Spirulina subsalsa PCC 9445: one gene and its partner. The protein of the gene in region 2 binds, or shares a complex with, the protein of the main gene of each other region. Links are inferred from orthologs where the notes say so. Each region holds a gene or a part of one and is shown on either strand. Other genes may lie near its edges.

The links.
Region 1: the proteins of SPI9445_RS0109240 (region 2) and ureC are in contact, whole or in part, in a crystal structure (PDB 6ZO0), measured with the Sporosarcina pasteurii proteins. The link is inferred for Spirulina subsalsa PCC 9445 from one-to-one orthologs. Residues at the interface, in WP_115364121.1 of Sporosarcina pasteurii: Val2, Pro3, Gly4, Glu5, Tyr6, Arg7, Val8, Ala9, Glu10, Gly11, Glu12, Ile13, Glu14, Ile15, Asn16, Arg19, Gly37, Ser38, His39, Ile40, Arg60, Asn62, Ile63, Pro64, Ser65, Gly66, Thr67, Leu84, Gly85, Gly86; in WP_115362090.1 of Sporosarcina pasteurii: Met1, Lys2, Ile3, Asn4, Arg5, Gln6, Tyr8, Ala9, Tyr12, Gly13, Pro14, Thr15, Val16, Gly17, Asp18, Gln19, Val20, Arg21, Ala23, Asp24, Asp26, Trp28, Thr37, Tyr38, Gly39, Asp40, Glu41, Asn43, Gly47, Lys48.

Annotation. Positions count from the first base shown.
Region 1 is NZ_JH980292.1:4,931,592-4,947,309, reverse strand. Bases 1,963-4,821 are described here. They hold ureC (urease subunit alpha), read right to left. Parts: upstream 4,318-4,821; coding sequence 2,608-4,317; downstream 1,963-2,607. Other genes in these bases: SPI9445_RS27925 (hypothetical protein), read left to right, coding at 4,651-4,821; SPI9445_RS0122535 (RpoD/SigA family RNA polymerase sigma factor), read left to right, coding at 1,963-2,148. Also shown: priA (primosomal protein N'), read right to left, coding at 1-333; more of SPI9445_RS0122535, read left to right, coding at 1,024-1,962; more of SPI9445_RS27925, read left to right, coding at 4,822-5,175; cobO (cob(I)yrinic acid a,c-diamide adenosyltransferase), read right to left, coding at 5,306-5,905; SPI9445_RS0122515 (NAD-dependent epimerase/dehydratase family protein), read right to left, coding at 6,044-7,120; SPI9445_RS0122510 (Npun_R2479 family HD domain-containing metalloprotein), read right to left, coding at 7,284-8,150; SPI9445_RS0122505 (ImmA/IrrE family metallo-endopeptidase), read right to left, coding at 8,253-8,846; SPI9445_RS0122500 (helix-turn-helix domain-containing protein), read right to left, coding at 8,901-9,254; SPI9445_RS0122495 (coiled-coil domain-containing protein), read left to right, coding at 9,426-10,406; SPI9445_RS0122485 (coiled-coil domain-containing protein), read left to right, coding at 10,542-11,642; SPI9445_RS0122480 (hypothetical protein), read right to left, coding at 11,737-11,973; SPI9445_RS31755 (hypothetical protein), read right to left, coding at 12,326-12,451; SPI9445_RS0122475 (response regulator transcription factor), read right to left, coding at 12,736-13,431; argC (N-acetyl-gamma-glutamyl-phosphate reductase), read right to left, coding at 13,487-14,548; SPI9445_RS26655 (hypothetical protein), read left to right, coding at 15,011-15,193; SPI9445_RS0122455 (response regulator), read right to left, coding at 15,458-15,718.
Region 2 is NZ_JH980292.1:1,967,462-1,983,161, forward strand. Bases 12,842-15,682 are described here. They hold SPI9445_RS0109240 (urease subunit beta), read right to left. Parts: upstream 14,496-15,682; coding sequence 14,187-14,495; downstream 12,842-14,186. Other genes in these bases: SPI9445_RS0109225 (PAS domain-containing protein), read right to left, coding at 12,842-12,896; SPI9445_RS0109235 (CorA family divalent cation transporter), read right to left, coding at 13,452-14,174; ureA (urease subunit gamma), read right to left, coding at 14,554-14,856; SPI9445_RS0109250 (DUF29 domain-containing protein), read left to right, coding at 15,185-15,652. Outside these bases: SPI9445_RS0109180 (photosystem II reaction center protein J), read right to left, coding at 100-219; SPI9445_RS28400 (photosystem II reaction center protein PsbL), read right to left, coding at 269-391; psbF (cytochrome b559 subunit beta), read right to left, coding at 507-641; psbE (cytochrome b559 subunit alpha), read right to left, coding at 670-918; SPI9445_RS0109195 (photosynthesis system II assembly factor Ycf48), read right to left, coding at 1,099-2,112; SPI9445_RS0109200 (rubredoxin), read right to left, coding at 2,178-2,525; SPI9445_RS0109205 (hypothetical protein), read right to left, coding at 2,819-3,046; SPI9445_RS27495 (EAL domain-containing protein), read left to right, coding at 3,851-6,943; SPI9445_RS0109215 (family 10 glycosylhydrolase), read left to right, coding at 7,219-8,478; SPI9445_RS0109220 (histidine phosphatase family protein), read right to left, coding at 8,538-9,188; more of SPI9445_RS0109225, read right to left, coding at 9,297-12,841.

The DNA of each region.
Region 1 (15,718 bases), 3.0 Mb from region 2 along the record:
ATAATCCGACACATTTTGTAACAATTCCCAATAATGAGCCGGAAAAAAGCCCGTCGCCACCACATCCTCAATCTCGCGCACCTTCTGAGAATCCAACCCGGGCGGGAGTTGTGCCACTTCCCGCACCACAATTCCCCCCACCATTTGCCCCCCCAGCGGCACCGTCACAATATCCCCCGCTTCTGCTCTTAACTCAGGAGTCGCCCGATAGGTCAACGTCTCTTGAATCCCCGGACAATCCACCAAAACCTCCAGCCATCGGTCATTTGGGGGATTGAGATTGTAGGTCGTTTGGGGTTCACAGAGCAGAACACTAGAGGAGGGATTGGACATCATGTAATTCTTGTGCTTTGATGATGAGAAAAAAGAATAACACGCTCACTGTATATCGGTTTTCCAGAGAACCGACAGGAACATTCATCAATTTCTCCCTTATTCTCTGTTCTTTCTCTCATGTCTGCAACTCGGGGGGATTGTCGCCTAGTCCCTCAGCCCCAGTTAAACTCAATTTTCCGGGAAAATTTGGACAAATGTTCCGTTGAATGGCCATTTTGTAATCAGATAAACAAATCCGAAAAACATTTCTGGTAGCCTGATAAACAATCTTTCTCTAACTTTCTCATTCATCTAACCTGACCTCTAATCAGATTCACCTGATTTGATGGTTCTAACTTACACTCAGCGCCGGGTAGCTTCTCATCCGGTAGGTTGAGGATTTTAGTCCTCATTCCGCGATCGCACCACTCAAACCTACACTACCAGACCGAGAACATCCAATTACTACAGTTTACTTTCCTCCATTTCTGCTCATCCTGTTTGATTTCGCTCAACTTCTAATCTCTAAAGTTTTAATCTCTAAACTTCTTCTCCCTCAACTGGACTGGCTCTCTAGATAGTGATAGAGCATCAAATTTGTTCTTTTTGCTCTCCCGCTCAAGTCAAGTTGATCAGCCAGTTCCATTCTTTAGCCATTCGGCTAGTCCTTTTATCCCACTTACTGTACACCCTTATTTATAGAGAGTTATGAGCCTCGCGGAATTTAAACCCAACGACCTGCAAAATAACAACAATATCAGTGACAACAACAATATTGTTGAGATTGCCGCCTCGGGATCCCCCCTCACCGTCGGGGATCCGGATCCCTCTGCTAATCCTACCTTAACACTGACCAAAACGAACCCAAAAACAGGTAGAGTGGATAGCGATGACACCGTGGGCGCGTTTTTCAAGGAAATGGCGCGCTATCCCCTCCTTAAACCCGATGAAGAGGTGGAACTGGCCAAATGTGTTAAAGCGGTAGTGGCCATTGAAGAACTCCGGGAAGAATTAGAAGCACAGTTAGATCGTCCTCCCACCTCCGCCGAAGTCGCCAACGCTTTGGGGATCACAGAGCGCCAACTCGAACAACGCCTTTATCAGGGACGAGTAGCAAAGCGGAAAATGATCCGTTCTAACTTACGTTTAGTTGTCTCCATTGCCAAACGTTATCTCAATCGGGGGGTTCCTTTCCTCGATTTAATTCAAGAGGGAGCCATTGGCCTCAATCGGGCGGCCGAAAAATTTGATCCCAACAAAGGTTATAAATTCTCTACCTATGCTTACTGGTGGATTCGTCAGGCCATTACCCGCACCATTGCCAATGATGCCCGCACCATTCGCCTCCCCATCCATATTGTGGAGAAACTGAACAAACTCAAAAAAGCTCAACGTATCCTGAAACAGCAATTAAAGCGCAATCCTAAAGAGGAAGAACTGGCGGCTGAATTAGATGTCACCCCCAGCCAACTGCGGCACTTACTCCAACTGCGTCGTCAGTCTCTCTCTCTCAATCACCGAGTTGGGAAGGGAGAAGACACGGAGTTAGTGGATCTCTTGGAGGACAATGATTTACAACTACCCGAGGAGCAGATGAGTGAAATCATGATGCGCCAAGAAATTGGGGAAGTGTTGAGTGATGTTCTCACAGAACGGGAAAAAGATGTGATTTCCCTGCGTTATGGGTTAAATACCAGTCAGCCTTACACTTTAGAGGAAGTAGGGGGAATGTTCAATTTATCCCGGGAGAGAGTCCGCCAAATCCAAAGTAAGGCCATGCGCAAACTCCGCCGCCCCCAAGTAGCCCGCCGTTTAAAAGGTTGGTTATCGTAAGACCCGCTATTCCTCCCGACGCTGACCGCAAGTTTTAGGGTGCGTCAGAGGGAATCATTTAGGGTTTTATGAATAACTCTGAGAGTCGGGGAATAGGGAATAGGTAATAGGGAATAGTAGGGCTTGCTGTTCACTTCGTGACGCTCCGCGTGGGAAACAGGGAACGGGGAACAGGAAGGGGGAGTCGGAAAAAGGCAAGCCTTTTTGATTCTTTATCCTTAAAACCTTGCACTTTCTCGCTCCCCATCGAAAACCCTATTAACAGTGCTTAGAGGGATATATTGCTACGCAACGCTTCGCGTTCACTTCGTGACGCTTCGCGAACGCGGAGCGTCACGAAGTGAACAGCAGACCCTATATATTCTTTCAAGGTTTCTAGGGTTTGGTTGTTCATTAACTTTTCTCGTCGGTCGGTGCTTTCGCTACTTTCTGATAGCACTTCGATCGGCCGCCGATTAGCTAAAACAAAAAGTACCGTTGCGCCATCGGTAACACGGTAGCCGGTTCACAGGTGAGGAGTTCCCCATCTGCTCGTACTTCGTAGGTTTCAGGATTCACTTCAATCTGGGGGAGATAGTCGTTTAATTTCAGATCCCGCTTGGTTAATTGGCGAATTCCAGACACAGCAACGGGGGTTTTTTGTAGGCCTAGTTGGTCGGGAATCCCGGCATCTAGGGCGGCTTGGGAGAGAAAGGTGACACTGGTGGAGGCGATCGCACGGCCAAAACTGCCGAACATGGGGCGCATATACACCGGTCCGGGGGTGGGAATACTGGCGTTAGCATCCCCCATCTGGGACCAAGCAATTAATCCCCCTTTAATCACTAATTCCGGTTTCACCCCAAAAAAGGCGGGATGCCATAAACACAAATCCGCTAACTTCCCTTCTTCTATGGATCCGACTTCATGGGCAATGCCATGAGCGATCGCCGGATTAATCGTATATTTCGCTACATAGCGTTTAGCGCGGTGGTTATCGTGGCGGGCTGAATCTTCTCCTAATGCCCCAAACTGCACTTTCATTTTATGGGCGGTTTGCCAAGTGCGAATAATCACCTCTCCCACTCGCCCCATCGCTTGGGAGTCGGAGGAAATGATGCTAAACGCCCCTTTATCGTGGAGGATATCCTCGGCGGCAATGGTTTCCCGACGAATCCGCGACTCAGCAAAGGCTACATCTTCGGGGATACTTTTATCCAGATGGTGACACACCATCAACATATCCAGATGTTCCTCTAAGGTGTTTACCGTATAGGGGCGAGTGGGATTGGTGGACGAGGGCAAAACATTCAACTGCCCACAGACTTTGATAATATCCGGGGCGTGGCCTCCCCCAGCGCCTTCGGTATGGTAGGTATGAATTACCCGGTTTTTAAAGGCGGCAATGGTATCCTCGACAAAACCTGCTTCATTCAAGGTGTCGGTATGAATGGCTACTTGTATATCATAGTCATCTGCTACAGTCAGACAGGTGTCAATGGTGGCGGGAGTGGTTCCCCAATCTTCATGGAGTTTTAAGCCAATTACTCCGGCATTCACCTGTTCTATTAAGCCGGGGGTTTGGCTGCTGTTGCCTTTGCCTAAAAAGCCGAAATTGACGGGAAAACCTTCTGCGGCTTCTAACATTCGGTAAATATTCCAAGCGCCGGGGGTGCAGGTGGTGGCGTTGGTGCCTGTGGCGGGGCCGGTGCCTCCTCCTATCATGGTAGTAACACCAGACGCAATGGCGGTTTCGATTTGTTGGGGACAGATAAAGTGAATATGGGCATCAATCCCCCCAGCCGTGAGAATTTTTCCCTCTCCGGCGATCGCCTCTGTCGAAGGGCCAATAATAATATCTACATTGTCCTGAATGTAGGGATTGCCTGCTTTACCAATCTTGCAAATTCGCCCATCTTTAATCCCCACATCGGCTTTAATAATCCCCCACCAGTCCAGAATCAGGGCGTTGGTAATCACCACATCCACCGCCCCCTCTGCGCGAGAAATGGGGGATTGTCCCATACCATCCCGAATCACTTTCCCCCCGCCAAATTTCACTTCATCTCCGTAGGAGGTCAAATCTCGTTCTACTTCTATGATTAAGTCGGTATCGGCCAAACGAATGCGATCGCCCACAGTCGGCCCATAGGTTTCTGCATAGGCACGACGATCCATTCTATAACTCATAATAACTCCTCACTGGTTAATTAACTGCTGATTTAAGAATATAAGGCAACCGTAATTTAGCGGAAATTGAGGTCATATTATCCGAAATTCCCTCCGGATGTTGTGTAGATTTCTCCGTAAACTCCCTGAAAAACCCTCCACTTAGACGATTTCTGAACTTAAGGATCAGCTTATCCTAGAAGTGGAATGGCTGAAAAGCATCAAACAGACTGCAAACCTCTGATCTTCAACGAATCTAGGTGACACGTCTCTAAACCCCAAACTAGAAACTTCTCTCAATCGGTCTTGTATTAAGTTCCTTCTTATCCCCTTGTGTCTACAAGTGATTGATCTATGTTAAAACCTTTGCGTACTCTCACCGTGAGTCTTCTATTTAGTTTAGGATTTGTGTTGCCCTCGACCCATCCTCTCCCGGTTGATGCTATTACTTCTAGTCAAGCAGGTGTTCATATTCCTCGGTTAAATAAACCCCAAAAACAGCCCCCCTCTCCTGTAACTTCCCCGGTAATTTCTCCTTGGAGAGATGGGATTTATCATTATGGTCAAACTCAGAACTTAAATCAATATGGCGCGACGTATTTAGTGCTAAAAGTTGAACAAGGGAGAGTCAATGGGGCATTGTATCAATTAGATTCTGAGTTTAGTTGTTTGCGCGGCAGTCTCGATAATCAACGTCTTAATTTACAGGTTCAGGATTTAGAGACGAAGGAATTCTACAGCTATAATATCCCCTTACAAAATCGCGCTGAGATTGCATCAGAAGGCTCATTACCCCGTGTTTTAGGCTTAGAGGGCTACTACCCCCTAGAACAAGGACCCGACCTTGAAATAGACCTATTAGCAGCTTGTTCTGGATAGTGGGGAGTCGGGAGTTGATTAGTATTCTCTATTACCTATTACCTAAATTAGGGAACAGGGAACAGGGGAGTCGGGAAAAGACAATAGTCAAGAGTTTTAGCTATTCACTATTCCCCTGATCCCCTATGCCCTAAAATTCAATCCCCGGTTGTGCCTTAATACCTTGCTCCCGGAATGGATGTTTAACTAACTTCATTTCTGTTACTAAATCCGCTCGTTCAATTAAACCAGCCGGGGCTCCCCGTCCGGTTAAAATAACATGAGCATCCGGGCTTTTTTCCGCCAAGCCAGCTAACACTGTTTCAACGGATAAATAGCCCAATTTCAGGGCAATATTAACCTCATCCAATAAAATTAGACGATACTCAGGATTCCGAATATAGTCTAACGCTTGTTGCCAAGCGGCCTCCGCCTTAGCAATATCTCGTTCTCGATCTTGGGTTTCCCAAGTAAATCCTTCCCCTAAAGCGTGAAACACTAACTGATCGGCAAACCGTTCTAAAATAGCCTTTTCTGCCGGTTCCCAAGCGCCTTTAATAAACTGAATAATCGCCACCCGGTAGCCATGCCCCAAGGAACGTAAAACCATGCCTAACGCGGCCGTAGTTTTGCCCTTGCCGTTGCCTGTGTTGACGATGATGAGGCCTTTTTCTTGCGATCGCGCCGCCAATCGTTCCGCTTGAATTTCCTTGCGGCGCTGCATCTTTTGCTTATACTGTTCAGGAGTCAATCCCTCTGGGGTTAGAGTGTCAGAGGAATCAACAACAGTGGAATTTGAGGGTGAGTTTGTCACAGTAATTTTTGCTATCAATATTAACAGTTCCTAGCAATTTATCCTATTTTGACCTCTCCCGCCAACCCTCAACCCCTACTCCATTTCTTTCGCCCACCGTTCCCGATTAAACTCATAAATTTCTTGCAGAATTTTGGGGACATTATACTGCATTTTCCAATTCGGGAAATGTTGCTCAAATTTATGATTATCACTAATCCACCAAATATGATCCCCAATGCGGTTCGTTTCTGAGTATTCCGGCTTAAATTCTCGCCCTGTAATTTCTTGGCAAATTTGCACCGCTTCAAACATCGAACAGTTACTATAACGCCCTCCCCCAGTATTATAAACCTCCGCTACCCGAGGAGCTTTAAAAAACTCATAGAAAGCATTAATTAAATCTGCACTGTGAATATTATCCCGAACTTGTTTCCCCTTGTACCCAAAAATGGTATAAGGTTTTCCCGTCGCCGCACATTTCATTAAATAGGCTAAAAAACCATGTAATTGAGTCCCAGAATGATTCGGTCCGGTTAAACATCCCCCACGAAAACAAGCGGTTTTCATGCCAAAATAACGCCCATATTCTTGGACTAACACATCAGCCGCTACTTTAGAAGCCCCAAACAAACTATGGGTTGTATGGTCAATAGACATATCTTCCCGAATCCCCCCCACATAGGTATGATTGGGGTCAATTTCCCAGCGTGTTTCCTGTTCAATTAAGGGTAAACGGTTAGGAGTATCGCCATAAACTTTATTCGTAGACGTAAAAATAAAGGGGGCATCGGGGCAATATTGCCGAGCAGATTCTAAGAGGTTTAATGTACCATTTGCATTGACGGTAAAATCCATGTGAGGATCGCGGGCTGCCCAGTCATGGGAAGGTTGAGCGGCCGTATGAATAATTAAAGAAATCGCCGAACTATACTTTTTAAATAGATTGGGAATCGCTTCTTGATCTCGAATATCAATCGAGAGGTGTATATATTGATTTTTTAGAGAGTATTCTAGTCTTTTTCTATTCCAAGTGGTGGAAGCTTCCTCACCAAAAAAGACGCTCCGCATATCATTATCAATTCCTACAATTTCTAGACCTTGTTGGGCAAAAAAACGAGATGCTTCTGACCCAATTAATCCGGCTGACCCTGTTATAATTGCAATACTCATGGATGTTTGACCCTAGGTTAGTTTGACACTAATTCTGCTTATTTCTATCCCAAGAAAGCCATTTTGTCAACAAAAAATCACCTGTAGGTTGGGTGAAGCGACAGCGTAACCCAACAAAATAGTGAACTAGGAGGTTGCCTATCTGGTCATACCACCAAAAACCCTAGGCAATCTGTTCCTGTAAACTGGCTTCTGCGTCCTCATGTTCTATAACAAAGACATTAGAATATAAGTTAGCAATAATCTGTTGACCTTGTTGGGTTAAGGATAAATAATGTAGAGCCTCTTTAATGAACGGATAGACGGCGTTCCAATAAAACTTAGCATAGTTGCGGCGTAAGTCTCCGGGATTATGAAAGCCCATTAATTTATTCGCCCCAGTTTCTTCAAATTCATAAAACAAAGCGCTGATTTTCTTTAAATAACGAGGATCACTTAACTGACCAATCAAATCAGAAGAACGAATTAAACCGGGATAGTTAATGGTGTTTCTATGATCATCTTTATTGGGGACTGGAAAGCGGGTTAATTCAATGCTGCGCTTGATGAATTCTGAGTCAATGAGACGATGGCCACCAAACCGTTCATCAATAAAGAGTTTGCCCCGATCTACATGATAGGGGGTGAGGGAGGCATCAGAACAACCGGGGGGCAGATGCACCATTTCGCCGTTTTTCCCGGTGGCATAGAGGCGTTCTAGTTCGTTATCCTGACGACACACTCCTTTGACGTAGCCAATATCGTGGCAGACGAGGGCAATAATAAAGTGTAGCCAGTCTTCACAGGAAACTCCGCCTTCTCGGATATGTCTCCCCCGTAGGATTTCTTGTCCTACCAGGGTGACGAGAATAGAATGTTCAACGTTGTGGTAGAGTGCATCACTGTTGGCAATATTTTCCATTGCCATACTACCCGCCCAGGCGATGATGTCCTCATAGTCACTTTTGAGGCCGCCGTAGGTTCGACGATAGCCTTCTCTGAGTCTTTCCACAAAGGCATCAATCAGGATTTCTGTGGCATTGAAGAACATCGTTAATCCTCGCTTTTCCTCTTTTTGGGGAGTGCTATTTAATCCTCTTTGATTTTAAGGGAAAGAAGGGAGGCTGACTGTGATTTTGATCGAGAGTTGGGGTTAGGCTATCCCTTGGGGTGAACCTGCTTCGAGACGAAGCCAGCCTAAATCCTTGAGACGGTGGATTAAGTTGGAAATGGTGACACCGAGAGATTCAGCGATCGCATATAAATCACCCCACTGGCTTAAATCCCGGCCGCGCACTTGTTCCTGTAATATATCCCGGGGCATTAATAAGCAACTGGCGAAATATTGCGCTTGCCACTCAATGCCCTGAGATTGTTCTTCCGTGCGACATAACAGGGGTGCGATCGCCACATCTAACCCCCGTTTCCTTAAGCGACTATACCGTTCTACCGCCGAGTGTTCAATATGAAGAACCCAGTGACCAATTTCATGGGCTAGGGTAGACGCTTCAAACCCTTGCCCCAAGGCTAACACCGTCTCGTTAATCTCAATCAAACGATCGAGGGGTAGAATCCGGGCGGCGATCGCACCGTGATCATCATCCGGAATACAATCCCACACCACATCCAACGCCAGAAACTCCGCCACCCGAGTCACATCTAACGGAAACGTCGGCTGATAGAGAGGATTCCCCTCCATCCCCACCAACACATCCGCCGCACGACATTCAATATCATGCTTACTCATAAAGCGAAAAGGCCTCAAAATCCGCACAATTAACCTCCTCTCATCATTCGCCCTCTAACGACGGCGAGACTTTTCCCCCTGCGTCGCCTCCTGAAAAATCTTGCGGGCAAACTCCGGATTTTCCCGCATTCTCCGGAATAGCGTCGGCATTGACTTGTAATTTTCCCGCAGAAAATCCTCCTCCTGTTGGGGAATCCGCCCCGCCAAATAAATCAACTCCTCCTCATCTAAAGTTAAATGACGCGCTAACGCCCGAATTACATCCTCCTTCGGCGCATAATCCGCCCGATTATTCTCCAGCTTCGATAGATAGGTAAAATCTACCGACAACAAATCCGCCAGTTTGCGCTGGCTATAGCCTTTACTCTTCCGTGCTTGACGGATGATTTCTCCAAATTCTTTACTCACGGCTTTATTTGGGTCAATATAGCCACTATTTTAAAACATCTTGACGAAAAATTCAACTCAGGTTATGCTGGGACTTGAATAAAAAATCAAACCCATCCCTAATCCCCCAGCGTCCGGTTAGGATAGCGGTATCCCTCAACTATCTGTAGCCCTTTTGAGTCTAAAGAACTTATGAACTCACCCAACAGTAAAACGCAGATTCTCGCTCAATTCCAGCAACTCCTCGCCCAACACAAGCAAACCGCCTCCCAAGTGGCGACGAAAGAGGAAGAAGCCGAAAAAGCCAAAAATCAGGAACTTCTCAGCCAAGCGGCCACCTACACCGTTGATAGTATTGTTAATGGGATGGCCACCTTACAGCTTAACTTCGGCAGTGCCATCACCGAATTAGCCCAACGTTTATCCGATGAATCCGGCAAACTCGACGAACTAAAACGCGCCATCCTCGTAGAACAGGAAAACCTACAACAACTGCGTAAAGTGCGAATCGTTGCCGATGCGTTATACATCTTGCGCCAAGAACATCAAACCCAACTGAGAACCCTAAGCGAAGAGGCTCAAACGCAACAAGAAGCCCTCGCCAAAGAAATCAGCCAAACCCGCAAAACTTGGGAACAAGAACAGGCGGAATTTACTACCAACATTGAAGAAGAAGCCGCCCAACAGGTGAAACAACGGGAGCAGGAACTAGCCGATTATACCTATCAGATTCAACAACAGCGCAAAATTGAATTAGACGAGTACGAACAAGCCAAGCGACTGCAAGAACGCACCTTACAAGAACTCAACCGGGAGAAAGAAAAAGACTGGCAAGAACGGGAGCAAATTTTGACGACTAATCAAGCGGAATTTGAGGCCAACGAGCAGAAAATAGCAGGTTTTGAGGAAGCCTTAAAACAAGGTTATACTGAAGCCAAAGGAGAGGCGATTAAGAAAGCGGAACGGGAGGCTAAAGTTAAATCCGACTTGTTAGAAAAAGAATGGGAAGCCGAGAAGCAAGGTTATGAGCTTAAACTCACCTCTCTTGAAGCTACCATTCAGCGACAATTGGAACAAATGGCTGAGTTAACCACCCAGTTACAAACCGCTACAAATCAAGCCCAAACTTTGGCTATGCGTGCGTTCCAAAGTTCCAACGCCCCCCAAACCTAACGAATAAATTTGTTGATTTATCGATTCGTAGGTTGGGTGAAGCGACAGCGCAACCCAACAAAAATCCGTAGGTTAGGTAAACCCACACGATAACCCAAAAAACCAAAATCAAACCCTAACAAGAGAATTATCCTCATGGTCAAAAAAGTAACAGCCAAAAGCACAAAAGCCGAAATCTTAGAAGCTTTTGACGAACTCAATCAAGAAAAAGCTACCCTAGAAACTCAGATTAAGCAACTGCAAAAAGAAATCAAAACCGCTCCCCCTAATCCCGCCCCCGTTCCCGCTCAAGTTTCCCCCCAACCCCAAAAACCTGCTATGACTTCCACTCAACAAACCAAGTCCGATATCAACGTAATTCTGAAAAACTTAGAAACCTTACAAGTCGGCTTCGGGGGTGCCGTAAGTTCTCTTTCCGAGCAACTGATTAAAGAGGCTTCAACATTAGCCGAAATTCAGAACTCTGTGGCTGAAGAACAGGAACAATTAGAAGAATTACACGAACTTTCAGAGATTGAAGAAAACACTTTAGACACTTTGATTGCTGATTACGGAACGAGTAGTAAAGCCTTTTTAGAAGAACTGAACACGCGCAAGGAAACTCTCGAACAGGAGGCACAGGAAGCGCGTAAAGCTTGGGAAAAAGAGCAAGAATTACATAAGGCGACTATTGCGGAACGGAATACCAACTATCAAGTCAGTCAGGAACGAGACAAGGCGGAATATACCTATACTTTACAATTAGAACGTCAGTTAGACCAAGAAGAGTATGAGCAGGAGAAGAAACAACGTTACCAAGAATTAGCGGAAGCGAAGAGCTTACAGGAGAAGGAGTGGGAAGAGCAAGAAAAAGCCATTGCGGAACGGGAAAAAGCCCATCAGGAAGCGAAAGAAAAGGTCGCTGTTTTTGAAGCAAATTTAGAGCAGAAGAAAAAAGAAGGTCAGGAGGAAGGTTATCGGATTGGCGTTTATCAAGCGAAGGTACGGCACGATTTACGGGAGAAAGAAATTGAAGGGGAAAAACGTAATTATGCCTTACGGATTCAGGGTTTAGAACAAACCATTCAACTCCAAGAGACTCGTTTACAAAGTCTGGCACAACAGTTAGATTCTGCCTTGAAACAGGTGCAAGATTTGGCGGTTAAAGCGATTGAGGGAACATCCAATCGTAATTCTTTTGATGCGTTGAAAGAAATTGCGATTGAGCAGGCCAAAAATCAACAGAAAGGCAAGTGATTCCTTGGTTCGTAGTTGCGCTTCAGCGCACTAAACTGAGGGCTAAAGCCCAACAACGAACCGGGTTTGTAGAATGCGTCGGATTTGGAGTCTGTTAACTCTGCATCATTTTCTCTTTCGAGTCTCCCCAATAAGCACTATAAGTCCAAGTTTCCTTACCATTACTATTATCCACAGACCAGCGATAAATAGCGGACTTAGGATTAACTCCGACTTCAATCAGTTTAGCTCCCATATAATATTCCATCTGCCGTTTTTTCATGTCTTTAAAGGCGGCAGGTTTGCTACTGCTCCAAGTTTGGGACATATGAGCTTGAGTCGGTTTTGCCATGATGATACTCCTAGTCAATAATTAACGAAAGCTTGAAGGTGAGGATAAAGTAATATCTTGCTTTTCTAATAGCCTTTTTCCGTAAGGATTTAAGGAATTTGTCTCACAGGAAAAAGAAGATGCTTCTGGTAGCATCTCAGGTTTTTACCCCGTAGAGCGCGGGAATATTGCAGAAAAAAGATCCCCTGATGTTGTCAATACAAATCACTGCCAACACAAATCACAAAGACCGGATTTCAAAAATACAGTTGATAGAAAAGGTTTGTAGAAAAAAGTTGGTAAAGTAAGTTCGATTAAACGGGTTCAAAGGAAAAAAGTAGATGCTTTAAATGGGACAATTAAACTCTGGTGACTAAAAAATGCCACTCTGAGCGGTCATGATGCTAATTATACCAAGACTCATGATGACAAGAGCAGAGGCCAAACCGATGGACTGACCAATCTGGAGGGTGTAGGAACGATTGAAAAATGTTTTCATGGATGAAATATTATGAAGTTTTGTTGGACTAAAAGAGCTTTCATCCTTTCATTATAGCAATAATACTCAACAAAGTTCATCCTTTTTGAAGTTTTTTTACCTAAGTTTAGGCTTCTTCATGTTAGAATATTAAAATAAGATTATTTTCTTTAAGAAAACTCAAGTTCTGTGCATTTAAAGCCAATTAGTTCAAAAAAATTAATTATTAGTAGAGATGCCCTCTAACCCCCTTGAAGAGAGTCTGTAATGGGTGTTTCAGCCGAATGACCGAGGCCAAAGCCTGATTACTGGGTTAGGCCGTGTTCGAGGGCATAGCGGACTAATTCGGTGCGGCTGTTAGTGCCGGTTTTGCTGAAGAGACGACTGACGTATTTTTCCACGTTTCTCACGCTGGTTTCTAGTTGGCTGGCAATTTCTTTGTTCATTAGGCCTTGAGCGACTAAATCGAGGACACTTTGCTCACGGGGGGTTAGTTCAATTTTGATGGGGGAGGGGGTTTGGGTAATGCCGGAGCGTTGATTGAGCATTCCTTTGATGGCGGCGATTTCCCGGGCGATCGCCTCTAATTTAGCACTATCTCCCTCGGCTTCCACCGTGGCACTCCGTCGCACTAATAAATTCCGTACAATTGCTAGTAATTCTTCCGGTTCAAAAGGCTTGGGGAGGTAGGCATCACACCCCGCTTGATAGCCTTGAATGCGATCGCCTGTCATCCCCCGAGCGGTCAAAAACACCACAGGCAGAGCCTTAAAGCGGCTATCTTCCCGCAGTTTCGCCAAAAACTGGTAGCCATCCACTTGGGGCATCATAATGTCAGAAATCACCAAATCGGGGGGATTCTGTTCCAAAACCGGCCAAGCTTCCGCCGCACTAGCTACAGCCGTCACCGTAAATTCTTCTTCATCTTCGAGATAGGCTTGCACCGCTTCTCGCAATCCCGGTTCATCATCGACCAATAACAGTTTAAATTGTTCAGACATGGGCATGAGTCTAAAAAAACAAAACCTTGATAATTGATAATTGATCACTGGGGGGTTAGGGATAAAATGCCAACTCAGGCAAGCCGAGGGTTTCCTCCCACCCCATTAAAAGATTAAGACACTGCACCGCTTGACCGGATTGGCCTTTGATCAAATTATCAATTGCAGACATGACAATCACCCGATCCGTGCGACTATCCACCGCTACCCCAAGGTAACAGAGATTCGTTCCTACCGCCCATTTCGTTTGGGGATAAATGCCATTGGCCAAGACTTTAACAAAGGGAGAAGAACGATAAAAGGCGTTAAAAATCGTAATTAAATCTTCTCGCACTAATCCGGGATCTCTCAGCGTCGCGTAGACGGTGGAGAGAATGCCGCGCACCATCGGGATGAGATGGGGGGTAAATTGAACCCGCATTTCGTGTCCAGCAAGATCACTACAAACCTGTTCAATTTCTGGGGTGTGACGGTGGGCACCAGCGACACTGTAGGCACTCAATGAACTATCGGCCTCAGCCAATAACATATTAACCTTCGCTTGTCTCCCTCCCCCAGATGTGCCGGATTTGGCATCAATGATCAGACTTTCGGGAATAATCAGGCCTTGTTTCAGGAGGGGTGCGATCGCCAACAAACTCGCCGTACAATAACACCCCGGACACCCCACCAAAGAAGCATTCTGAATAGTCTCCCGATACAACTCCGGCAAACCATAAACCGCCGTTGCCGCGACTTCCTGATCCGTTCGTTCCTTTTTATACCAACTGGTGTAAGTGTCGAGATTCTCAAAACGGTAGTCGGCGGATAAGTCTAACACCTTACAGCCTTTGGCAATTAACGCCGGAGCCATATCACAGGCTAACCCATTGGGAAGGCCTAAAAAGACCACCTCACAACGATCAGCAATCACATCTAAATCAATTTTCTCGATGGTGAGATTGAATTTATGACCTAAATGAGGGTAAAGGTCAGAAAAGGATTTTCCCGCGCTGCTATCCCCCCCCACATAGACAATTTCCACCTTGGGATGATCGACCAACAAACGCACCAACTGCACTCCCCCGTAACCAGAAGCGCCAACAATACCCACCGCAATACGCTCAGAATCAGTCATAAGGAGCAATACTTTACTGTTTAACCAATAGGATTGAATGGCTGCATTGTAGTATTAAACTTGAGGTTTGGGGAATTGGAAATCTAAGAAAATCCTGATCAATTAGCCAACGCTCAACCCCTTTTTTATTTCAATAAATAGCTTTTAAGTTATTCAAAGATTTATTGAATTCCTCCCAACCCAAAAAACAATAAAAAAAGGAGAGCCACACGGTGACTCCCTTAATCATCAGGGTGCATCTACTGAACATCAATATAGCACTATTGGGGTGAGGGGTGTCACCCCCTATTTACTAAGTTTTGGTAAATTTTAACTGATTTGTATAAAGTTTTGATAAAGCCGTGCAGCCCTAAAGCCCAACAACCAACCTCATGGCTCGTTGTTGGGCTTTAGCCCCATCTGCCCCCCCATTGGGAGAGTATGTCAAAATAGTTGACAACCCTAGACAGAGGAGCTTAGACAATGCCAGAAAAAATGGATGAACAAACCCTCAAAACCAAAGTTGAAGAAGTCAAAGGACAACGAGAGTTTTTAATGAAGTTGCTAGAACAACCGGATTTAGGAATTTTGCGCGTGGATGTAAACCAAGCTTTAGAAGAATTAGATGAGATGATTGAGGAGTATGAGAAAGTATTTCCCGCCTAGAGAATAGGGAATTTCCAGCAGACAATGGGGGAGAGGTGCATTCACGAAGCGTCTGGCAACGAGAATAGCACCTCTCCCCTAATTAGGGCTTGCTGAATAAGTCCGAGAGTTGGGGAATCGGGAGTCGGGAGTCGGGAGTCGGGAGTCGGGAATAGACAATCGTGCCAGTTTTAGATGATCTGTTCCCTGTTAAGAGTTCCCTGTTCCCTTGTTGAGCCTAGCATCTGGTGTTATTCAGCAGACCCTAATTAATCACAGATTGCCTTAGCGAATTGAGGTTTGATTCTGATTCGCTTTCGTTAAACTGCGAATTAAACTCAATAACTCGGCTGTGGGTGTATCTTTACTACAAACCGCATCAATATTAGCCATTTTGCTCATGACTTCGAGTTGAGGATCGCCAAAGGAAGTATAGGCAATTAGAGCAATATTCGGTTGAATTTGCTTAATAATCTGGGAAGCGGTTAAACCGTCCATGATTGGCATTTGCAAATCCAGAACAACTACATCCGGAGATTGCGTTTT
Region 2 (15,700 bases):
ACGGTTGCCCAAAACGAATCCCCCCACCTGCTAGAAGTGAGGGGAATTCTTGCTCCCATTTCGTCAACTGGGTTAACTAGGTGTGCAGGGAAAGAACTTCTAGAGAGAAGAACCTACCCCAGCATAAGCACCGTAGAAAAAGATGCCAACCACTGCAATTACACCTAAACCTGCAATCACAGCAACCAGCCATAAAGGAATACGCCCATCTGCAAACATTTCTTCAATACCTCACTAATGGTTCCCAATACGGTTTACACAAGCTGATCTAGTTAAAGAAATAACTAGAGAACAAAATGCCCAACACAAAAATCAACAGTAAACCCAGGAACAAAGAAGTCCGGTTTAACTCAACAGGCTGTCTATTTGGATTTGGCGTTCTTTCCATGATTTTAACCTCTGTTTGTCGCGTTTTTTTATCGCGTTTTTTTCATTTGCTGATTTCCTTTATTTCCCTGATGTTGATAACATCAAGGAATAGGCGAAAATCACTAAGCCTAAATAAATTAGCGTTGAATAAACTGCATGGCCGCGATCGCACCTAAAAAGAAAACGGTGGGAACTGCCAAGGTATGAACCGCCAACCAACGGACGGTAAAAATGGGATAGGAAACAGGTTGATTCGGGTTGTTACTGGTCATTTTGATATCCTCTCAAATTAAAAACCGCTTACTTGCCGGAGAATTCTTGAACTTGTTGTTTTGCACTATAACGGTCAGAAATAATGGGTAATTCCTGACGATCTTGGGTGAAATACTCGTTAGGGCGAGGGGTGCCAAAAGCGTCATAGGCTAAACCTGTGCTAACGAATAGCCACCCAGCAATAAATAACATGGGGATGGTAATGCTGTGAATCACCCAGTAACGAATACTGGTGACAATATCAGAAAAGGGGCGTTCTCCTGTTGTACCTGCCATGAATGAATCTCCTGAACAAATGTTTAATGTCTAAATGATGTCATTTTACTGTACATTGTGACAGACCCTGTGCCAAAATGATACAGTTTTTCTCCGGCTTGACTGAGTAAAATTACTCCCTGGTCTTGAGGTCTTTGGGCGGTTATGAGATGAAATCAAAGCCCCGGAGAAAGAACAAGATTAAGCGTTTTCTAGGTCGGGTTCATAGCGCAGCAGGATTCCGCGATCGCCTAAAATAAAGCCCTTGTCTTGTCCCATAAACAGGATTTTATACAAGTTGGTAGGGACACTTTCCACCGCCCGGTCTTTTTGCCAGCTTTCCCCCCCATCCTCACTGACTAGGAGGTTGCCACTGCCACCAGATACCCAAATTTCCTCTGGAGTGCGGTAGGCAACATCTAATAAACCCCAACTGGTGGAGAATTCGGGATAAATCACCTCATCCCAAGGGCTTTCCTCGTCCTCGGCATTGGGGTTACTAAATTGGATTTGTCCCCCCCGCGCCAAGAGCCACTGTCGCCCATCGGCCCCGAAACCCATGTTTTGTAAACGGTGGGAACTGGTGCGTTGATGGGGTTGCCAAGCGGTTTCTCCGGGTTCCCAAGTGGAATAGAAGTTCCCTTTGGCGGAAACGGCAATATAGGATCCATCAGGCGATCGCTCCATATTCCGAACAACACCCACCGCCTCCTGTACCAAGGCTTTCCAGTTTTTGGCTCCGTCCTTGGTGAGATAAATCGCCCCCACATCCGTAGCCATTTCCGCTTGATTGCGACCTAAAGCGAAAATCTTATAAGGAGAACCGGGTAACTTGCTACTTAAGGGGATCCGATCCCAAGAGTTGCCCCCGTTAGTGGTGTGTAAGAGAATGGAGGGTTTCCCCACAATCCACCCTTCTTGACCAAAAAAACTAACCGAGGTAAAACTAACTTTTTCCTCGCCTAGGTCAAAAGTTCGTTCCTCCCATGTTTCGCCCCCATCTTGGGTTTCAAACAAAGTCGTTCGACTACCCACCAACCAGCCATGATTGCCGTCATCAGTAAAGGCAATATCCGACAGCACGGCATCTGTGGGCAGGTCAACCACCCGCCAAGGATTGTAACTTACATTAGGCACATTGCTACAGCCCGCCGCGAAGACCACCACGGCACAGAATATGAGAAATTGTTTGAGTTTCTTCACAAAAGAGTTCATCATACTCACTAAATAAATGAGGGTAGGCTTGTTGAGTTCGCCCCAAACTGGGGCTTCTCGGGGGTTTACCGTAAACCGTACAAGCTTAAAAAGAATAAAATCGCAACCCCCAACGCTCCAAAAATGAGCAGGTTTTTCTGTCCGGGGGTGAGACGGTTCACCCCAAAGCCATAGTCGAGATTTTCTTTAAAACCGGAGGGCGCACCAGAAGACCCAATATTGCGGAATTGAGTCCGTTTGGCACTACAAACGGGACAGCGCCAACCTGCCGGGAGGTCAACGAATTCTGTTCCGGGGTGAACACCCGCGTTGCTATCGCCTTTGCTTGGCTCGTACACATAGCCACAACTCAGGCACTCATAGCGAGGTGGTGCTTTCTCTGCTAGGGTTTGCTCTTGCGCTGGTTCGCTCATTACTTTTGCTGAAAGCAAATCTTAAAATCTTTATTACGAATTATCTCATAATTTGTCGGATTTGTGACATTTGGGGAGGTGGGGAACAGGGAATAGGTAAGAGGCAGGCAGGAGGGAACAGGGAACAGGGGGAGTTGGAACAAGACAAGCCTTTTGGATGCTTTATCTCTAAAATCTTGCACTTTTTCGCCATTTAAAAGGCTGAAAGCCTTATGAAACAAGGCTTAGAGCCATGTTCAGCAGCCCCTAAATAGGGTAGTCCACTGGGTATTGTTGATGAGCCATTTCCGGGATTAGACAAACTGTTTATCCGAATGGACGGGAAATAAAGCAACTGGATGTTTGGCGACGGAGACTTGAATCTTTTGGGCAATGCGCAACTGTCCTATGGGTTCAACTAGCAAACTGCGTGTTGCCAAAACAGCCTCGGCTACATCCTCTTTCCAACACCGGATATGTAGCACGCCCCACCGTCTAAAAACTTGACAATTTTCGAGGACTTTCAGTTGCTGTAACTCCATTGGGTTTTCGCGGTAGAAATCCCAAATTAGACGTGTCAGTTGTGACGGTCGCTTCATCATTCTGAACATTGCATCTACATGGCTTGACTTTTCTTCTTATATTGAACCCGATCTTTTAGCTAAACAAACTATCTTGACAAAAGAGTTAATGATAAGACCCACAATTTCACGGGTCATCGAATCCAGTGCAATCCCTTGTTTTGAGAGGCTTTGAAGCTATTTTGCCTTACTCCTTGATGTAACAATTTTGTTACTTTTGTTGATACTTTGAAATATTTCATGAATCTAACTAAGCCAGTCAAGGTATGGAAGAATACAGACTTTAAATCTAAACTTTTTATAAAAAAATAACCAAAGTCTCCAAAAATTCTTAAGTAACTCTGAATAAAATTTCCTTCAGTCAAACCTTTCTGGTTAAATGCAAAATGCAGGTTGAGCGCCAGAATTTCACCCTTTTTAAACGTCTTCAGTCTAAGGAGTGAAAGGCTATGGAGTCACTCTTGAAACACGGACTAGAATAACCAAAAGATTTAAGAACATGACGATAACAATTGTCCTTTTTTCCTTGCTTAAAGGTTAATGAACCTTTGGGTATTGGTATTTAATGATACAAATATCTTGTCCTAATTTACTTAGATTGGAGGAAGACTGGCAAGAGCAATAGCTTTTTCTTCACCTGTATCTTGGTTCTCTCAGTACAGTTCTCTCAATACAGAGTATTGAAATCCGGTGTTTCATCTACAATTGCCAATCCCTTGCCCTTGGCCTATACCCTTCCGCCCTTGTCATGCTCTATCAACAGCCATGTTTCCCCTTAATGTTACTCCCCTCCCCAAGACGGATTTGAAACTCCTTAATCTGATACAATCCCCGGTTTGGGTCATCCAGTTAGAACCGCTACAAGTATGGTGGAATCAAACCGCCCTAGAATTATTTGCTCAAGCTCCCTCCTCCTCAAACGCGATGGAGAATTTACCCTTTCCGACAGAACGTCTCCATCAATGTTGGGAACTGGGGCGACAGGGGAATGCTTCCCCGGTGGAGTTGATGGTATATGACCCCCATCATAAGCAGGTTTGGTCTTGTACGGCCTCTGTTGTGTCGTTAAACCCAGAGCATAAGGTTTTATTCATTCAAGGGGTGGCGGCCTTAGAAGAGCCGAGTACGAGTCAATCTCCTTCTTTGCTATCGTATCTAGCTACGAAGCAAATTATTCCTACGCGTCAGTCTGCCGGGCCTTTAGCTGAATTAGATCACCGCAATGCTCATTATCAATTGCTAGCGGATAATGGGGCGGATCTGATTTCTCGTCATCAACTCGATGGTCAATTAATTGAGATTTCCCCAGCCTGTTGGAATATTTTAGGCTATCGCGCTCAAGACGTAGTGGGAATGTCTCCCTACGAGTTGATTCACCCCCAAGATTATCAACGGGTGCGCAATGCTCATTTAGGGATGCTTGAGGAGTCTTTTCCCTTTAGTTTGGTCTATCGGATTCGCCATCAAGGGGGGCATTATGTGCGTTTGGAGACAAAAAGTCAGGTTTTGCGCGATCGCCGTACAGGCACTCCTCAAGAGATCATCGCCATTTCCCGCGACATTACCAGCGAAGCCATTAGTCAATCTCTCCTGACCCATCAAACCCACATTCTCGAAATGATTGCCACCAATCAGGATCTCCAAGAGATTCTAGACTATCTAATTCAGGTGATTGAATACCAATCCGAGGGCATGATTGGCTCCATTTTACTCTTAGATTTATCCCGTCAATCCTTTACTCACTGCATCGCTCCCAGTCTTCCCTCCACTTACCGTCAAGCCTTAGTAGGACTCCCCATTGGTCCCAATGTGGCCTCCTTTGGAGCCGCAGCCTATCTACAAAAAACTGTCATTGTCACCGATATTACGAAAGACCCACGCTGGCAGAGTTATGTACACCTTGCCCTCGCTCAAAACTTACAGAGTTGTTGGTCTAGCCCCGTTTTCTCCTCCCAAGGTCAAATACTCGGCACCTTTGCCCTCTACTACCCTCAACCTCAATTCCCCAGTACCGAAGATCAAAAATTAGTTGAATTAGCCCAAAATTTAGCCGGGATTGCCATAGAGCAACATCAGTCCCATGTTGCCCTCAAAGAAGCGGAATTCAAGTATCGCAGTATTTTTGAAAATATTACCCTAGGCATTTTCCAAACCACCCCCCAGGGTCAGTATATCAGCGCCAACCTTGCCCTCGCCAAAATCTATGGCTATGAGACTCCCGCTAGTTTAATTGAAGCCCTAACTAATATTGCTGATCAACTTTATGTCAATCCCCATCGTCGTCAAGACTTTACGGAATTACTCAAACAACATGATCTCGTCAGTAATTTTGAATCCCAAATCTATCGCCGGGATGGCAAAATTATCTGGATTTCCGAAGACACCCGAGCCGTCCGCAACGAGAATGGAGAACTTATCTATTATGAGGGAACCGTGCGAGATATTACCGCCCGTCGTTTAGCAGAAGAAAAACTGCTCTACAACGCCTTTCATGATGCTTTAACCACCTTACCGAATCGCACTTGTTTTTTACAGCGTGTAGAAACAACCATCCAACGGGCAAATTGCTATGAAAACCATGGTTGTATCACAACGGACAGTCGCGAAGCGTCTCGAAATGAGCAGCGCACCTTACCCTACCACTACGCCATTCTATTCCTTGACCTCGACCGTTTTAAAGTTATTAACGACAGCTTAGGTCATCTTTGTGGAGATCAACTCCTACAATATGCCGCCCAACGTCTCCGAGAATGTGTTCCCTCCCAGCATATTGTCGCCCGTCTCGGCGGGGATGAATTTGCCATCCTCCTTGATGACATCCCTAATTTAGAAGCAGCTATCCATATTGCGGAAAGTATTCAACGCCAGTTTAGCCACCCCTTTAACCTCAATAACTATCAAGTGTTCACTGGGGTTAGTCTAGGCATTGCCTTCAATTACCGCACCTACGAACACGCCGATCAAATCCTGCGAGATGCCGATGTGGCGATGTATCAAGCTAAAGCCAAAGGTCGGAATCGCTATGCGGTTTTTAATCCGGCCATGCAGATTAACACTCCAGAACGGTTACAACTTGAAAATGATCTACGGTGGGCGTTAGAACGGGATGAATTCTGTTTATATTACCAGCCGATTATTAATCTCAAAACTGGATATTTGCAAGGTTTTGAAGCCCTTGTGCGTTGGCAACATCCCCAAAAAGGGATGATCTCTCCCACTCAATTTATTCCCATTGCCGAGGAAACGGGTTTAATTCATCAACTGGGCTGGTGGGTTCTCCGTTCTGCCTGTTCTCAATTGCAAAAATGGCAACGATTTCTACAAAAAAACACGGATTATCCCCCTTTTCTAGGTTTGAATGTCAATCTCTCCCCTATTCAACTAGAACAAGCAGATTTAATTGAGCAGATTTATAATCTATTGATGTTAGTTGAAATTGACTATTCTGGCTTAAAATTAGAGATCACCGAAAGCTGTTTACTTAAGACAGCTGAGGCTCAAGCGAATCGACTTAAACAACTGAAAACTTTGGGAATTGGCCTGTGCATTGACGATTTTGGCACGGGGTATTCCTCCCTGAGTCGTTTACATGAGTTCCCCATTGATACGGTTAAAATTGACCGTTCTTTTGTCCAAGGGATGGGATCTCATTCTAGTCAAACGGAAATTGTGAAAACTATTGTTACGCTAGCGCATAGTTTAGGGATGAATTTAGTCGCAGAAGGGATAGAAACCCCAAAACAACTGGAGTATATTAAGGCATTAGGTTGTGAGTTTGCCCAAGGATATTTTTTCTCGAAACCTGTTGATGTGGAAACGGCGACTCGCTTGGTGCGCGGTTATCATCGTTATGAGTGAATGAGTGATGTAATGGGGGAAAGCCCGCGCTGTATCGCTTGCGGTCTGCGTTGGGAGGAAGTCACATAACAGAACGAATATCTCCCAAGATACAGTACAGAGTCTGTGCATTGTCGGCTATACTACGGAAGTTTATAAAGATTGCCGGGAAAACCCCATCCCCTTGTGGGTGGGGCAGTTGGCTCGACCTTAAGAATTGTTATAAGGATTGGTGCAATACCGTTTGACGGGTGTGTTGAAAACTACTCAAACTTTTGCCGGAAAAAGTCCTTGGCATGATGAACCCTGAACTACTCAAGATTTTGAAGTTTAAACCTATGTTCTTATCGGCGATATTTTCGAGGCGATCGCACAGTTGGAAAACCCGACTAGCCCTATTTCTAACTGCCCTGTTGACCATTGTTTTCCTGAGTCATCCCCTTGGAACCGTTGCTCAACAGCGCTTTCCCGAAGTGCGAGGGGTCTGGATGACCAACAATGACACTCGGGTACTCGCGGATCAAAATGCCCTAGAGGCGGCCATGACTCAACTGGGTCAACTTAACTTTAATACGGTCTACCCGGTGGTGTGGAACTCGGGTTTTGTTCACTACCCCAGCGCCACAGCCCAAAGGGCAGGCATTCAAACCTTTATCCGTCGCGGCAATCAAGGTCAAGATATCCTAGCGGATCTCGTCGAAAAAGCCCACCGCAATGGTTTGTTAGTCCTGCCTTGGTTTGAGTTTGGCTTTATGACTCCCCCCTTCTCCGAATTAGCTAAAGCTCACCCTGAATGGTTAACCCAAAAACAAGATGGAACTAGGTCTTGGGTTGGGACGGCTGGAGAGGTCTACTGGTTAAACCCTTTTCATCCTGAAGTGCAGCAATTTATCACCCAAATTGTCCTAGAAGTCCTGGATCAATACAATGTGGACGGGGTACAGTTTGATGATCACGCGAGTCTCCCCAACCAGTTTGGCTATGACAGTTTCACAACGGCGATGTATCGTCGGGAAACCGGCCGGGCCGCACCGAGTAACGCTACGGATCCCGCTTGGGTCAGATGGCGTGCGGATAAACTGACGGCGTTTATGGTTGAATTAAACCGTCAAGTGAAAGCGAAACAACCCAATGCTATTTTCTCCGTTTCCCCCAATCCCTACGATTTCGCCTATCGCGGACAACTCCAAGACTGGTTAGCGTGGTTACGTCGGGGTGTGATTGATGAATTATTAGTTCAAGTGTATCGTCCCGATTTGGCGGCTTTCCGGGAGAATTTAGTGCGGCCCGAAATTCAAGAAGCGCGGCAACGTATCCCGACGGGGGTAGGCATTTTGACGGGGTTAAGAAATCGTCCCGTTGGTTTGCAACAAATTCAGGCGAAAATCCAAAGCGCTCGTCAACAGGGTTTAGGCTTTTCGTTCTTCTTCTATGACAGTTTGTGGAATTATGCACCAGAACCCGCAGACCAGAGGAAATCTCTATTTCAGGTTCTTTTCCGCTTCCCGGCCAAGCGCACGAGCGTCACGAACGCGCCGTTAATTGCTGAATCCTAGATTTAACAAGGAAACAGGGAAGAGGGAATAGGAATTAAGACTTATTCCCTCTTCCCGACTTATTCGGCACGCCCTAATCTAGGAAAAGAGGCGGACTGGGGACTGAGGTGAGTGGTATCTCCATTAAGCTCCATCTCCCAGTCTCCATTGTGATTGACTATTTTCACTAAACAACAGAGTGCTGTGTTGACTAAAGGTTGACCCCCGACCAGTCCTTGGGTGGTGCCGATGACGGATGCTGCATGGCCGACTAAAAGGATATTCTCTGAGTATCTTTGCACTAATTGATGGGCAGTGGTAGCGCTTCTGTCCATGACCTCTGTTTCTGTTTCGGGGTATTGAGGAACAACGCAGGAGGTGTAACTCAGATCAATGCGGGGATATTGTTGAGTGAGGATTTCTGGGGGGAGACGTTGGGGCATTTCGGTCATCCAGTGGGGGTTTAGCCATTCACTGAGGCCGCTTTCCAGTTTGAGAGGGAGATCCAAGCATTCGGCGACGGCGTGGGCGGTTTGTACGGTGCGCAGGAAGGGGGAGGCGAAAATATGGGCGATCGCCTCTTTCTGCAAACGCCGCCCTAATTCTTGCGCTTGCTGGAATCCATCCTCCGAGAGAGGGGGATCATAACGTCGTTCTGCGGTGTTGAACCAGTCGGGATGAACAAAGTCTAGACGGTTGCCGTGTCGTGCAATCCAGACAGTTTGAGCCATAAGGGAGTTCTTGAACCTTGAATGATATCTTGGTTTTCATCAGGGGTACTGTTTGGATTTTACAGCAATGTTGCGTTGAAAGCCCCATCCCCTTGTGGGTGGGGAGCTTCAACTTGAATCGATGGTTAAGCAACTGGTCTTGGCACAAATGACGCGATCGCGCCCCTGTCCTTTCGCTTCATACAAAGCCTCATCAGCCCGACGAATGAGGGATTGCACCGTGTCCCCTTGCTCAGGAAACGTAGCCAAACCCGCCGAAAAACTCAATTGTCCTAGGTTTTTCCCCTGATAATTTAAGGGCAGTTTTTTGATTCGTTGACGTAACAACTCAGCCCGCTCATAGGCTAATTCTAAAGACACATTGGGCAAAATTAACGTAAATTCTTCCCCCCCATAACGACAGACAATATCGGACTCTCGAACTTGTTTTTGTAAAAATTCTGCTAAAGTTTGTAGGACAAAATCTCCGGCATCATGACCATAGGTATCATTAAATTTTTTAAAATGATCCACATCAATCATAATTAAACTCACAGGCGGCTGAGTTAACTCAGCCGCCTGTAAACTTTGCTGTAAGGATTGCTCCAAATAACGACGGTTAAATAACCCAGTCAAGGGATCGCAAATACTCTGATTTTGTAAAGTTTCCCGTAGTTGTAAGTTAGAAATAGCTAGAGCAATTTGTTCGGAAACCGTTTGAGCCAGTTGTTGCTGTTCTGGCGGAATTCCTGCCGGATCTTGGGTGCGTAGATAAAACAACCCCAAGGCTAATCCTTGTACCATCATGGGAATACAAAGCGTTGCGGTAGGTTGAGAGTTTTGGTCAATATGATGACAGAATAATCCCGGTTGATTATTAGAAGCATAATGAGTTTTTCCTCTCAGCAATGCCCAACAATCTTTAGTGTTTATAGTGCTTTCTTCTGGAGACAATTCACCAAAAATGCTGACAGCTTCTAGGATTTTTTTATTTGGTTGGGGTAATAGAATTGACCCAAAACAGTGGGGAAAAAGGATTTTTAAAAACTCGGCGGTGGCAGGATAGGCTTCTAAGGATGTGCTACAAGCTTGTAGAAACTCTAGCATCTGACTGGTAATGACTTGTTCATAGTTGCGTTGTTCAAGGGTTTTGAGAGAAATTTCTAAACGACGATTAGTAGCCTCAAGGTGTGCGTAAGCGTGTTGTAACTCTTCTTCCGAGGTTTTTTGTTCGGTAATGTCAAACATCATGCCTTGGAGAAAAATGGGTTCTCCGGCTTCGTTGGTGACAATTCTAGCGCGATCGCGCACCCATAACATTTCCCCCGATTTGGCAAAAATCCGATACTCCCGATTAAAAGTTCCGGGGCTATTATGAGCTATTTTTAAAACTTTTGCGACTTTATCCCGATCATCTGGATGAACGGCTGTATACCAACGATCCGGTTGAAGTAACCATTCCCGTAAAGGATAACCTAACATTTGCTCGATTTGCGGACTCACATAAAGGGTGGTACTCAAATCATCTAAAGCGGAAGTATAGGTAACGGCAGGCATTTGTTCCACCAGCAGGCGATATTTAGCCTCTGAGGCTTTTAAACTCTCTTCAGCGCGTTTTTTCTCTGTAATATCAATCACCACCCCAAACAGACGAATAACGACGCCTTGGCTATTGGTTTCTACTTCCGCTTGACTGTAGAGATAGCGAATTTCTCCACTATCTCTTAATAGGCGATATTCCACCTCAAACCGTTCTCCTGTCATCAGACTATGTTCTAAAGCCGTTTGGTGTTTGATGCGGTCTTCGGGATGAATTTGAGTGATATATTGAGTATAAGTGGGTTCAGGTTGATTCCAATCTGTGCCAAAAATTTCAAAGGTTTCTTTATTCCATGTCAGTTGATGGCTAATTACGTTATAGTCCCAATAGCCAATATGGGCGATTTTTTGGGCTTGTAAAAGGGTTTGAGTGGTTTGTGCAAGGATGCGTTCTGTTTGTTTGCGTTCGGTGACATCTTCGGTGATGTAGCAAAAACGGGAACTGGTTCTATGTTCAGTCCTAATCGGGGAAAGTGTAGTCAATAACCAGAATTTTTTTTCCTTGTGTTTGTATGAACACTGAAACTGAACGGGTTTCCCCGTTTTTTGAATGTGTTTACAGTATTGAATCCATTCCTGAGTAATGTTTTGAGGAATTCCTAACTCCTGAGCCGTTTTATACTCCATTTGCTTGGGAGATAAACCTACAAACTCAGCTGTCATGGAATTGCTCCAAATATTCAATAAATCCTCTGGGTTAGAAATTAATTCAACCACCCCCATCATCATAGCACTACTGTCATAAAAACTGCGCAGGGTTGACTCACTTTCTTGTAGGGCTAACTCGGCTTGCTTGCGATCGCTAATATCTTGAATCACCGCAATAATTGACTCAGCTTTCCCTGCTAGACTACAGACCACTGAACCACTCCAATGAACCCAGACAATTGATCCATCTTTGCGAACATAGCGTTTTTCTGCCGCAAAGCGAGAAATTTTTCCGATTAATAATTGGTAGTTTAGGGTTAAATCTTGGGCTAGGTCTTGGGGATAAGTAATTTTTTGGTAGGTGGTTTTTAGAAGTTCTTCCTCAGAATACTGTACAATGTCTATAAATTTTGGGTTAACTTTTAAGAAAGACCCAGTAGGAGAGAGTTGAGTAATCCCTACATCGGCTTGTTCAAAAATACTGCGAAATTGTTGTTCACTGGTTCTCAAATTTTGTTCAATTTGTTTCAAATCGTCCACGTTCATACAGTAGCCGATCAGTTCTTTGGGTTGGTTATTTTCATCTTGAATGACTACTATTTCATTGCGTAACCAATGGTATTGACCCTGTGCATCTCGAAATCTATACTCACATCTCTGAGAGTTTGAACTGGAGAGACGCTGCATTGTCCATAACAATAGAACTTGATCTTCGGGGTGAATTTGGTCTTGCCAGAATTTGGGGTTTTTGATGAAGTTTGACGCTTCATGTCCTAAAATTGTTTTAACATTTTCACTGATAAAAGTGATTTCATAGGTTACTGGATCGGCGGTATAAAGAATCGCCGGACTGTAGTTAAGCAGGTAGTTTAAACGGTTAAAATTTGTTCTGATTTTGGAAGGTAGCGTATGTTTCTCTACAATGGTTTGACTGTTTTCTGCTGTAACAAAAGAGGGATTTTGACCAGAATCAATGGGTGTTTGAGGTTGGAGAGTTTGCGGTTTTAGATTCGCCAATAATCCAGCTTGATTTAAGTCTAAGCAGAGTTGATCTAGGGTAATTACACCATAAATATTGTGAGGTGCTTCGTCTTCTAGAATGACACAATAACTCGTCTGGTGTTCATTAAATTGGCAGAGGAGACTAAGGGGATTGTTGAGGTGCGATCGCAAAATTGTTATTCCCGGATTCCCCATCACCTGTGATATGGGAATCTGTTCTAAGTTCTGAGATTGCACCATTAAACTAAGAATATCTCGTTCTGTGAGTAACCCTATTAACTGTTCGTCCTGCCTCACTAAGATACAACATTTCGGGGCTGAAGCCTTTGCTGTCGCTGGATTTGGGGAGGTAATATTCATCTGGGCGATCGCATTGCTTACCTTTGTTTCCGGTGTCACAACAATGGGTTCCCGATCAATGGTTAATTCCACGGCAGACTGGGAATTCAGGATATTGGCAATAATTTTTTTCTCCCACATATGACTTCAGTACCACAAAAGGGGCTTTTTTCTATTCCTTTTTTTATTATGGGGTTTTCAGGTAAAAAAACACACGAATCCCCCCAACAGCGAGTTCATAAACATTTATCGATTCAAATTGGAAAATTCTCTGATTTGGTTTGTGTTCTGATTGGGCAGGTTGTCATCAATCCCTAATGCTTAAACCTCAGAAGTCTTGAACTATAACCCTGTTGCTCATGACTCTGTTACTTAAAAGTTCCTGAAACTTAAAAGCAATTTAGAATAGTTGACACCCTTCTCAGTAACCCTCAAACTCATAAACGCCCCAATAGTGGCTAAAGCCTTCTTCGCCCTATTTGGGTTTCGCTATGGCTCTACCCAACCTACAGATAGCATTCTGTTGGGTATTTGAGATTAAATCCAGCCCATCAGAGATCCGAGGTTTGATGTTTACCCAATACCAGACCAAAATCTTGTAGTGTCCCTGATACTACCAAGCTAACACCGTTTTTGTATTTTTTCTGGTTTAGAGAAAATTCTAAACAATTCTTGTCCAAGGGCTGAAACCCCTGATCACAAAAGTTTACCGACAATCACCCAACGGCGAACCCAAAGGCCTAAACTCAGGCTAATCAGGAGAATTAGCCAAAAGCTGAAGGATTCCGCTAAACCACTGCTTAGATTCATGCCAAAAATACAAGTAATCGCTGTGAGGGGGAAGAAAATAGCCACCAAAACATTGAGACGATGACTAGCCCGAACGGATTCCAACGCGATGGCATTTTGCTGTTCCACCCGTTCGGCCATCCGGTAGTCAAGGCTGTTTTTGATGTTTTCGTGGAGGAGATTGAGCGAGCGCTCTATCCCATAGGCCCAGTCGCGCAAATCAATCAGATCCCGGTCTTCAGGAATCCCCTCCCGTGCCGCTTGTAGGGTATTGTGGAGATTTTGGGTCGAATGTTGCACCGGGGCCAATTGTTCGAGCAAGTTAAAATAGTCTTCCGCCTGTTCTGCTTCGCTATAGGCTAAACTCAGGGCGTTCTCAGCCTCTTCGTAGACTTGAATATGCTTCATTAACGGTTTTAATCCCACCCCCCCCACACTACATTCCCATTTCCCTTGAGGATCTCGCCAAAAGAACACCCCTTGACGCTGTTTTTCCCCCAAAGTTGGAGCGCGATGCAGCACCAGCAACAGATGTCCTTCCGCAATCATTGCCCGTTGTTTGCCTACACTTTTTTGACCCAGACGGTTTTTAATCGTTAAGGGAAGTTGCCAAGAAGGAGGGAGTTTCATAATAACCTCACCCTAGTCTAAAGAACCATTGACTAAACCATTAAACCCATACACTTGACGACTCCCCACTAGAGGAACTAATTCCACCTCCTTTTCATCCCCCGGTTCAAAACGGATAGAGGTTCCGGCCGGGATATTTAAGCGCCTTCCTCTGGCTGCATTGCGATCGCACTCCAACGCCCGATTCACCTCATAAAAGTGAAAATGCGACCCCACTTGAATGGGACGATCCCCCGTATTACTCACCACAATTCGCCGCGTTTCTCGTCCCGAATTGAGTTCAATTTCACCGTCATCTACTAATAATTCACCCGGAATCATAATCCTTTGCTCCTGGTTGATCTTTGAATTTATGAATCAGTTCTTACCGAATTGCCGATTAACGAATGGGATGATGTACCGTCACCAATTTTGTCCCATCGGGGAACGTTGCCTCAACTTGCACTTCCGGGATCATTTCCGGCACTCCTTCCATCACATCAGCGCGAGTGAGCAGAGTTGTTCCCTCACTCATCAATTCTGACACCGTTTTTCCTTCCCTTGCACCTTCAAGAATCGCCGAAGAAATATAAGCCACCGCTTCAGGATAGTTTAACTTAAGCCCTTTCGCCTTGCGCCGTTCTGCCACTAAGGCCGCCGTAAAAATTAAGAGTTTATCTTTTTCTTGGGGAGTTAACTGCATAGGTTATTAAATCACTGGGCAATTCACGACAAGTTTATTGCACAAAACCGGGATAATCAAGGCTCAAGCCACAATTATTCATGATCCATTAGAATAGTTAGAATGTAGCTATAGCTAGTCCTAATGAGACGTGAAGGGCTATTCTCCTATCTGGATTGCAGGGGAGCATTTTTTGCACGACTCAGGTAGGTTGGCTATATTTCCCTAGGGATTCGGAATTCTTGGTTTAAGGGAACGGGGAACACCGGATCTGGAAACAGTTCGACTACAGGGTTATTGAGCATCGCCAAGATGTAAACATTTAGTGACTTATTAATCATAGTTCAAAATGAAAACCTCCCCTAAAACTACCGCAGCCATCTATGAGCAGGATTACAACCTGTGGCGAGAAGAAACCATAAAACAGTTAAAACAAGGTGACTTTAAGCAGGTTGATATAAAACACTTAATTGATGAACTAGAAGATAGGGGAAGAAGTGAGAAAAGAGCCATTTATAGTAATCTCAAAATTCTGTTAATGCACCTGCTTCACTATTATTATCAACCTGCCAAGCGGTCTAATCGTTGGCGATTTACCATCCGAGAACACCGTCAACACATTAACAGAGCCTTGAAAGAAAGTCCCAGTTTGCAAAGTTATTTTAACACTATCTTGACTGAATGCTATCAGGATGCTAGGGAGTTAGCCGCAGAGGAAACGGGCTTACCTTTGCTGAGTTTTGAGGGAAAATGCCCCTTTACAACGGAGGAAATTCTCAAGCCTGAATATTTACCGAATCTTGAGGAAAAAATCTAGAATTTTGTGCAGAATTCACCCCACAAAAAGCTGGGTTTTCTAAGAGTA